One region of the Mesorhizobium sp. CNPSo 4684 genome, then DNA from elsewhere that is predicted to be linked to it. Evidence: predicted binding sites of a transcription regulator. Region 1 holds the regulator's gene; each other region holds the start of a gene.

Evidence for each region. Region 1 encodes PhoB, which activates phosphate uptake and scavenging genes when phosphate is short. Its sites were predicted from a motif close to TGTCATNNANCTGTCAT; they were not measured.
Region 2: the regulator PhoB is predicted to act here: its motif matches at 1,179-1,195, upstream of AC04SG_RS04005 (bifunctional 2',3'-cyclic-nucleotide 2'-phosphodiesterase/3'-nucleotidase).
Region 3: the regulator PhoB is predicted to act here: its motif matches at 1,238-1,254, upstream of olsB (l-ornithine N(alpha)-acyltransferase).

The regions. Positions count from the first base shown of each region.
Region 1 covers NZ_JBWLUX010000039.1:37,559-39,825, forward strand. Annotated here, with positions in the region: gene AC04SG_RS28180 (ROK family protein) at 1-803, shown strand, start outside; gene phoB (phosphate regulon transcriptional regulator PhoB) at 828-1,517, opposite strand; gene phoU (phosphate signaling complex protein PhoU) at 1,534-2,238, opposite strand.
Region 2 covers NZ_JBWLUX010000003.1:186,357-188,623, reverse strand. Annotated here, with positions in the region: gene AC04SG_RS04010 (NAD(P)/FAD-dependent oxidoreductase) at 1-1,156, shown strand, start outside; gene AC04SG_RS04005 (bifunctional 2',3'-cyclic-nucleotide 2'-phosphodiesterase/3'-nucleotidase) at 1,294-2,267, shown strand, end outside.
Region 3 covers NZ_JBWLUX010000007.1:159,126-161,392, reverse strand. Annotated here, with positions in the region: gene AC04SG_RS08500 (response regulator) at 1-1,141, shown strand, start outside; gene olsB (l-ornithine N(alpha)-acyltransferase) at 1,318-2,193, shown strand.

The DNA of each region.
Region 1 (2,267 bases):
AGAGCGTCGCCCGCATTGCCATGGGCATCCAGGGCATCACCGATTCGCAGGCCCGCGCCATGCTGTGGTCGCCGATCACGCCGCTGACTGACATTGCCTTCGCCGACATACTGGAAGCGGAATTCGGCATTCCGGCCACCATGGAAAACGACTGCAACATGATGGCGGTGGCGCTGCAATGGCGCCAGCCTGAGCGCTACCGCGACAATTTCATCGCTATCCTGCTCTCGCACGGCATCGGAATGGGGCTGGTGCTGAAGGGCGAATTGTTCACCGGCACCCATTCGTCGGGCGGCGAGTTCGGCCACATGATCCACCGGCCCGGCGGCGCGCTGTGCCGTTGCGGGCGGCGCGGCTGCGTGGAGGCCTATGCCGGCAACTACGCCATCTGGCGCAGCGCCAAAATGATGAGCGAGGATGCCGAACCGGTCGATGTCGGCGACGCCGACATGCGGGCGCTCGCCGCACGTGCCCGCGAGACCGATGGCCCCGAGCGCGAAGCCTACCGCAAGGCCGGCGAGGCGCTCGGCTTCGGCCTCGGCAGCCTGTTCGCGCTGATCGATCCGGCACCTGTCGCCATGGTCGGAGTCAGCGCCGCCGCGTTCGATCTGATCGAACCGGCATTGCGCGAAGCGATTGCTCAGACCGCCGGCGGCCAGCACTCGAAATCGATCTCCTTCGACACCGAGCCCAACGAACTGCCGCTGATCCGCGAAGGCTGCGCCATGCGCGCGCTCGGCTTCGTCGACCAGGAGATTTTCGCACCAGGGATTCAGGCGAAAGCGGGCAAGCATGTCGCCTGAGGGGCCGGCAACAGCGCGGCGCGCCTAATCTTCCCGGATGGCGTAGCCGGCGCCGCGGATGGTGCGGATGACGTCGGGCATGCGGCCATTGTTGACCGCCTTGCGCAGCCGGCCGACATGCACGTCGACCGTGCGCTCGTCGATATAGATCGTCTCGCCCCAGACATTGTCGAGCAGCTGGCTGCGCGAGAACACGCGGCCGGGATGGCGCATCATGAATTCGAGCAGACGGAACTCGGTCGGTCCGAGCCTGATTTCGCTCTTCTTGCGGTAGACGCGGTGCGATTCACGGTCGAGCACGATGTCGCCGACCTTGAGCACGCTGGACAGCACTTCCGGCTTGGCGCGGCGCAGCAACGCTTTCACGCGCGCCATGAATTCCGGTGTCGAGAACGGCTTGACCAGATAGTCGTCGGCGCCGGTGGACAGGCCACGCACGCGGTCGCTCTCCTCGCCACGCGCGGTCAGCATGATGATCGGCAGCCGTTCGGTCTCGGGCCGCATGCGCAGCCGCCGGCAGAGCTCGATGCCGGACACCGCCGGCACCATCCAGTCGAGCACCAGAAGGTCTGGCACGTTTTCCTGCAGCCGGATTTCGGCCTCGTCGCCGCGCGTCACCACCTCGACCTGGTAGCCTTCGGATTCGAGGTTGTAGCGGAGAAGAACGCCCAGCGGCTCCTCGTCCTCCACGACCATGATGCGTGGCGCGATCATCAGCAGTTCACCCTTGTCAGGCCGAAGTGGCCATCGCCGTCTCGTCCTGCTTCGGGCGATTGGCGGGCAATTGCTGGCCGGTCAGCACATAATACGCATTTTCAGCGATGTTGGTGACATGATCACCGATGCGCTCCAGATTCTTGGCGCAGAACAGGAGATGCGTGCAGGCGGTGATGTTGCGCGGGTCTTCCATCATGTAGGTCAAGAGTTCACGAAACACCGACGTGTATTTGACGTCGATACGTTCGTCCTCATTCCTGAGTTTCGCCAGGGCTGCGGCATCCGCGGCGGCATACTCCTCGACCACCCCTTGCACCTGGATCAGCACCAGCTGCGCCATCGCGTCGATGGAGTGCGAGAGGTCGCGCGGCGTGACGCTGAGGCCCACTGTGCCGACACGCTTGGCGATGTTCTTGGCGAGATCGCCGATGCGCTCGAGGTCGCCGGCCATGCGGATCGAGCCGACCACGGCACGCAGATCGTTGGCCATCGGCTGGCGCTTGGCGATGAGCGTAATGGCGCGATCGTCGAGTTCCCGCTGGCGCGCGTCCATGATGGCGTCGTCGGAAACGACGCGCTGCGCCAGCGCATTGTCGGAATTGAGCAGCGCTTTTGTCGAGCCGCTGACCATCGACCCGGCCAGATCGCCCATGTCGCGGATCAGCTTGCTGATCTGGCCCAACTCTTCATCGAAGGAGGCGACGGTATGTTCACCCATGATCCTGATCCTCGTGCCTGAAAATTCAA
Region 2 (2,267 bases), on a different contig from region 1:
CAACCACCACCTTTTCCAGCCGCTGCTCTACCAGGTGGCAACCACATCGCTGGCGACCTCGGAAGTTGCCTGGCCGATCCGTCATCTCCTGCGCAAGCGCAAGGATGTGACGACGCTCCTGGGCAATGTCACCGGCGTCGATCGTGCCGGCAAACGCGTGCTGCTCGAGGACGGCAGTTCGGTTTCCTATGACACGCTGGTGCTCGCCACCGGAGCGCGCCACGCATATTTCGGCCATGACGAATGGGAGCCTTTCGCGCCCGGGCTGAAGACGCTTGAGGACGCTACCACCATTCGCCGGCGCATCCTGCTTGCCTTCGAGCAGGCCGAGCGCGAGACCGATCCGGCCACGCGCCAGGCGCTGCTGACGCTGGTTATCGTCGGCGGCGGCCCGACCGGCGTCGAGCTTGCCGGCACCATTGTCGAACTCGCGCATGAGACGCTGCGCGGCGAATTCCGCACCATCGACACGCGGCAAGCGCGTGTGGTGCTGGTCGAGGCCGGCGACCGCATCCTGGCCAATTTCGCGCCGGTACTGTCCGACTATGCGCGCAAGGCGTTGGAGCGGCGGGGCGTCACGGTCGAACTCGGCCGCGCCGTCACGCGGCTGGATGCCGAGGGCGTCGTCTTTGGCGACACGCATCTGCCGGCAAGGACCATCCTCTGGGCCGCCGGCGTCGCCGCTTCGCCCGCGGGAGAATGGCTGGGCGCGCCGGTCGACCGGGCGGGCAGGGTGATGGTCGAACCCGATCTGACCGTGCCGGACAGTCCCGAGATTTTTGTCATCGGCGACACCGCGCATGTGTTGCGGCCGGATGGCAAGCCGGTGCCAGGCGTGGCGCCCTCCGCCAAGCAGGAGGGCAAGCATGTCGCCGCGACGATCAAGGCACGGCTGGCAGGCGATAGCGCGCCGCGTCCTTTCCGCTACAAACATGCCGGCGACCTGGCGACGATCGGCAAGTGGGCAGCCGCGATCGATTTCGGCTGGATCAAGCTTACCGGCTGGTTCGCCTGGTGGCTGTGGGGTGTGGCGCACATCTACTTCCTGATCGGCTTCCGCAACCGGCTGTCGGTATCGCTTAGCTGGCTATGGATATATTTCACCGGCCAGCGCAGTGCGCGGCTGATCACCCAGGGCGACGACGACAAGGGCTGAGGTCTTCTCTTCGGCCACGGCAATTCATCCAGCCGTCACCTTTTGCTGATCGACTGACTTCCCGATGGACATGGCCGGTTTTCGGCGCGAAGGTTTCGGCGGGGCTGGAATATTCACGTCGCTGGGAAGGAAAACCAATGTCGCCTTTGCTCCACCCCGTCTCCCGTCGCGGTTTTCTTGCCGGCGCCGCTGCCAGCGGAGCGCTGATCATGCTGCATCCGTTCTCCGCCCGCGCTGAGGCCAATCAGGCGCATCTGAGGATCATGGAGACGACGGACATCCACGTGAATGTCCTGCCTTACGATTACTACGCCGACAAAGCGAACGACACGATGGGCCTGTCGCGGACGGCCTCGCTGATCGCTGCGGTGCGCCAGGAAGCCACCAATGCGATGCTGATCGACAATGGCGACCTTTTGCAGGGCAATCCGATGGGCGACTACATCGCCTACGAGAAGGGACTGAAGGACGGCGACCTGCATCCGATCATGAAGGGCATGAACCTGCTCGGCTATGAATGTTCGACGCTCGGCAACCACGAGTTCAATTACGGCCTGTCGTTCCTGGACAAGGTTCTGGCCGGGGCCAATTTTCCGTTCGTCTGCGCCAATCTGATCCGCGGCACCGAGCTCGCCGCCAACCCGCGCGACGACAAGCTCTATCTCAAGCCGTACGTTATCCTGGACAAGAAGATCAAGGACGGGTCGGGCGCAGAGCAGCCGATCAAGATCGGTATCATCGGCTTCGTGCCGCCGCAGATCATGGTCTGGGACCTGAAGAACCTGGAAGGAAATGTCCGGACGCGCGACATTGTCGAGGCGGCCAAGGCCTGGGTGCCTGAGATCAAGGAGGAGGGCGCCGACATCGTCATTGCGCTCTCGCATTCGGGCATCGATATCAAGCAAGGCGACGGAATGGAGAACGCCTCGTTCTTCGTTGCCGGCGTCGAGGGCATCGATGCGGTGTTCACCGGCCATCAGCATCTCGTCTTCCCCGGCAAGAAGGATTTTCAGGCGCTTGATGGGGTCGACACGGAGAAAGGCACGCTGCAGGGCAAGCCGGCGGTGATGGGCGGCTTCTGGGGCTCGCATATGGGCCTGATCGACCTGCT
Region 3 (2,267 bases), on a different contig from region 1:
GTTCACCGACACCGGCGGCGTGTTGGTCTCGGTCGCGCGGGCCCGCACCGAGACCAGCGACCGCATCTGCTTCACCGTCGCCGACACCGGCCCTGGCCTGCGCGAAGAGGACATGGAGCGCATCTTCGAGGAATTCGAACAGTCCGACGGCACCTCGACCCGCACCCATGGCGGCGCCGGCCTCGGCCTTGCCATATCGAGGCGCCTGGCGACGGCCATGGGCGGCGCCATTTCGGTGTCGAGCCGGCTTGGCGAGGGATCTGAATTCGTCTTCGAAATCCCGGCCACAGGGGCGACCGAAGCGCCGCAGAACCGGCAGAATATCCTCGTCGGCCGGCGCGCCGTCATCGTGTCGAAGAACGCTGTAGAGGCTGATGCTATCGCCCGTGCCATCCGCGCCCATGGCGGCGCCGTCGATGTGGCCGCGACCGCTTCCCAGGCGACGCCTTTCGCCGAACATTGCGACGCGCTGTTGATCGACGCCGCCATGGAAGACAGCGACGGCAGGCTGCTCAAGCGCCTGCGCCAGAGCGGCTTTGCCGATTGCGAGGCGATCACGCTGATCGCGCCGACCGACCGCGGCATGCTTGGCGAATTCCGCGCCAGCGGCTACGCCACCTTCCTGGCAAGGCCGGTGCGCGGCGAAACGCTGATGCGCGTGCTGTTGACCAGCCATGCCCCTGCTTTGCCCCTGCCCACGAAGCCGGAAAAAAGCGGGGCGTCGTCGCATCGGGCTGTTGGCGGGCGCCAGCAGGGCCTGTCGGTGCTGATCGCCGAAGACAACGACATCAACGCCATGCTGGCCCGCGCCACGCTTTTGAAGGCAGGGCATCGGGTCAAAGTCGTCGGCAACGGCAAGGCCGCGGTCGAGGCAATCACCGAAGCCGGGCTGAAACACCGTTTCGACGTGGTGCTGATGGATCTGCACATGCCGGTTATGGACGGGCTGGACGCAATCGCGGCCATCCGCCGCCACGAGGAAGAAATGGCCGTGCCGCCGGTTCCGATCATGGTGCTTTCGGCCGACAGCCAGGAAAAGACCCGCCACACAGTGCTTGCCCATGGCGCCAGCGGTTTCGTCACCAAGCCGCTGGACCCCGACGCGCTGGTCCATGCCGTCGAAGGCCAGGTGGCCGCCTGAGGCCGCCCCAACGTGCTCTTTGCCGTCACGTAAGGTAGCCGGTTGAGGGTTTTCGCCAGCCGACGAAGTATTGCCCGCTGCGCCGTATCACGGTACTGTCACAATCCTGTTGCACCTACACCGTATCCCCGTGCCAAGAGGGATGGCTCGAAGGAGAATCACTCGTGCATACAGTTATGCCGGAATGTGACACTCGGCCCAACGCAGGCGGTGCTTTGCTCGCCGCGCGTAACGCCGATGCCGTCGCAACAGGCGCACCGCTGGGCCGGATCGGTAATCTCGAAGTGCGGCTTGCCCGCAACGAAGCCGAGGTCGCTGCCGCGCAGGAAGTGCGCTACCGGGTATTTTATGACGAGCTTGGCGCCAGGAAGGACCTGTTCCAGGCACAGGATCGGCGCGACGCCGACCGTTTCGACCCGCTCTGCGACCATCTGCTGGTGCTGGACACCTCGATTTCCGGACCCGAGCATCGCCGCATCGTCGGCACTTATCGGCTGCTGCGGCAAGAAATCGCAGCGACCGCCGGCGGCTTCTATTCCGAAGGCGAGTTCGAGCTGACAAAGCTGATTGCCCGTCATCCCGGGCAGCGCTTCCTTGAGCTCGGCCGCTCCTGCGTTCTTAAGGAATACCGCTCCAAGCGCACCATCGAGGCGCTGTGGCAAGGCATCTGGGCCTATATCAAGCACTATGAGATCGGTGTGATGACCGGCTGTGCCTCGTTCCACGGCACGGTGCCGGCGGCGCATGCCGAGGCGCTTACCTATCTTGCCCATCACTGCCGCACCAACTCAGCCTGGGATGTGCGGGCTGTGTCCGGGCGCTATTGCTCGATGGACCTGATGCCGATCGAGGCGGTAAACGCCAAGGCGGCGATCGCGGCCATGCCGCCGCTGGTCAAGGGCTATCTGCGCGTCGGCGCCCGCATCGGCGACGGCTGCGTCATCGACCGCGAATTCTCTACCGTCGATGTGTTCGTGGTGATGCCGGTCAAGGAAATCGGCGCCCGCTATGTCAACTATTATGGCGGCGAAGCGCAGCGCTTTGCGGCGTGAGGCAGTAGGCAGTAGGCAGTAGGCAGTAGTGAAGGCTGCCGGGGTTCGTGACTACTGACTATTCCCTACTCACT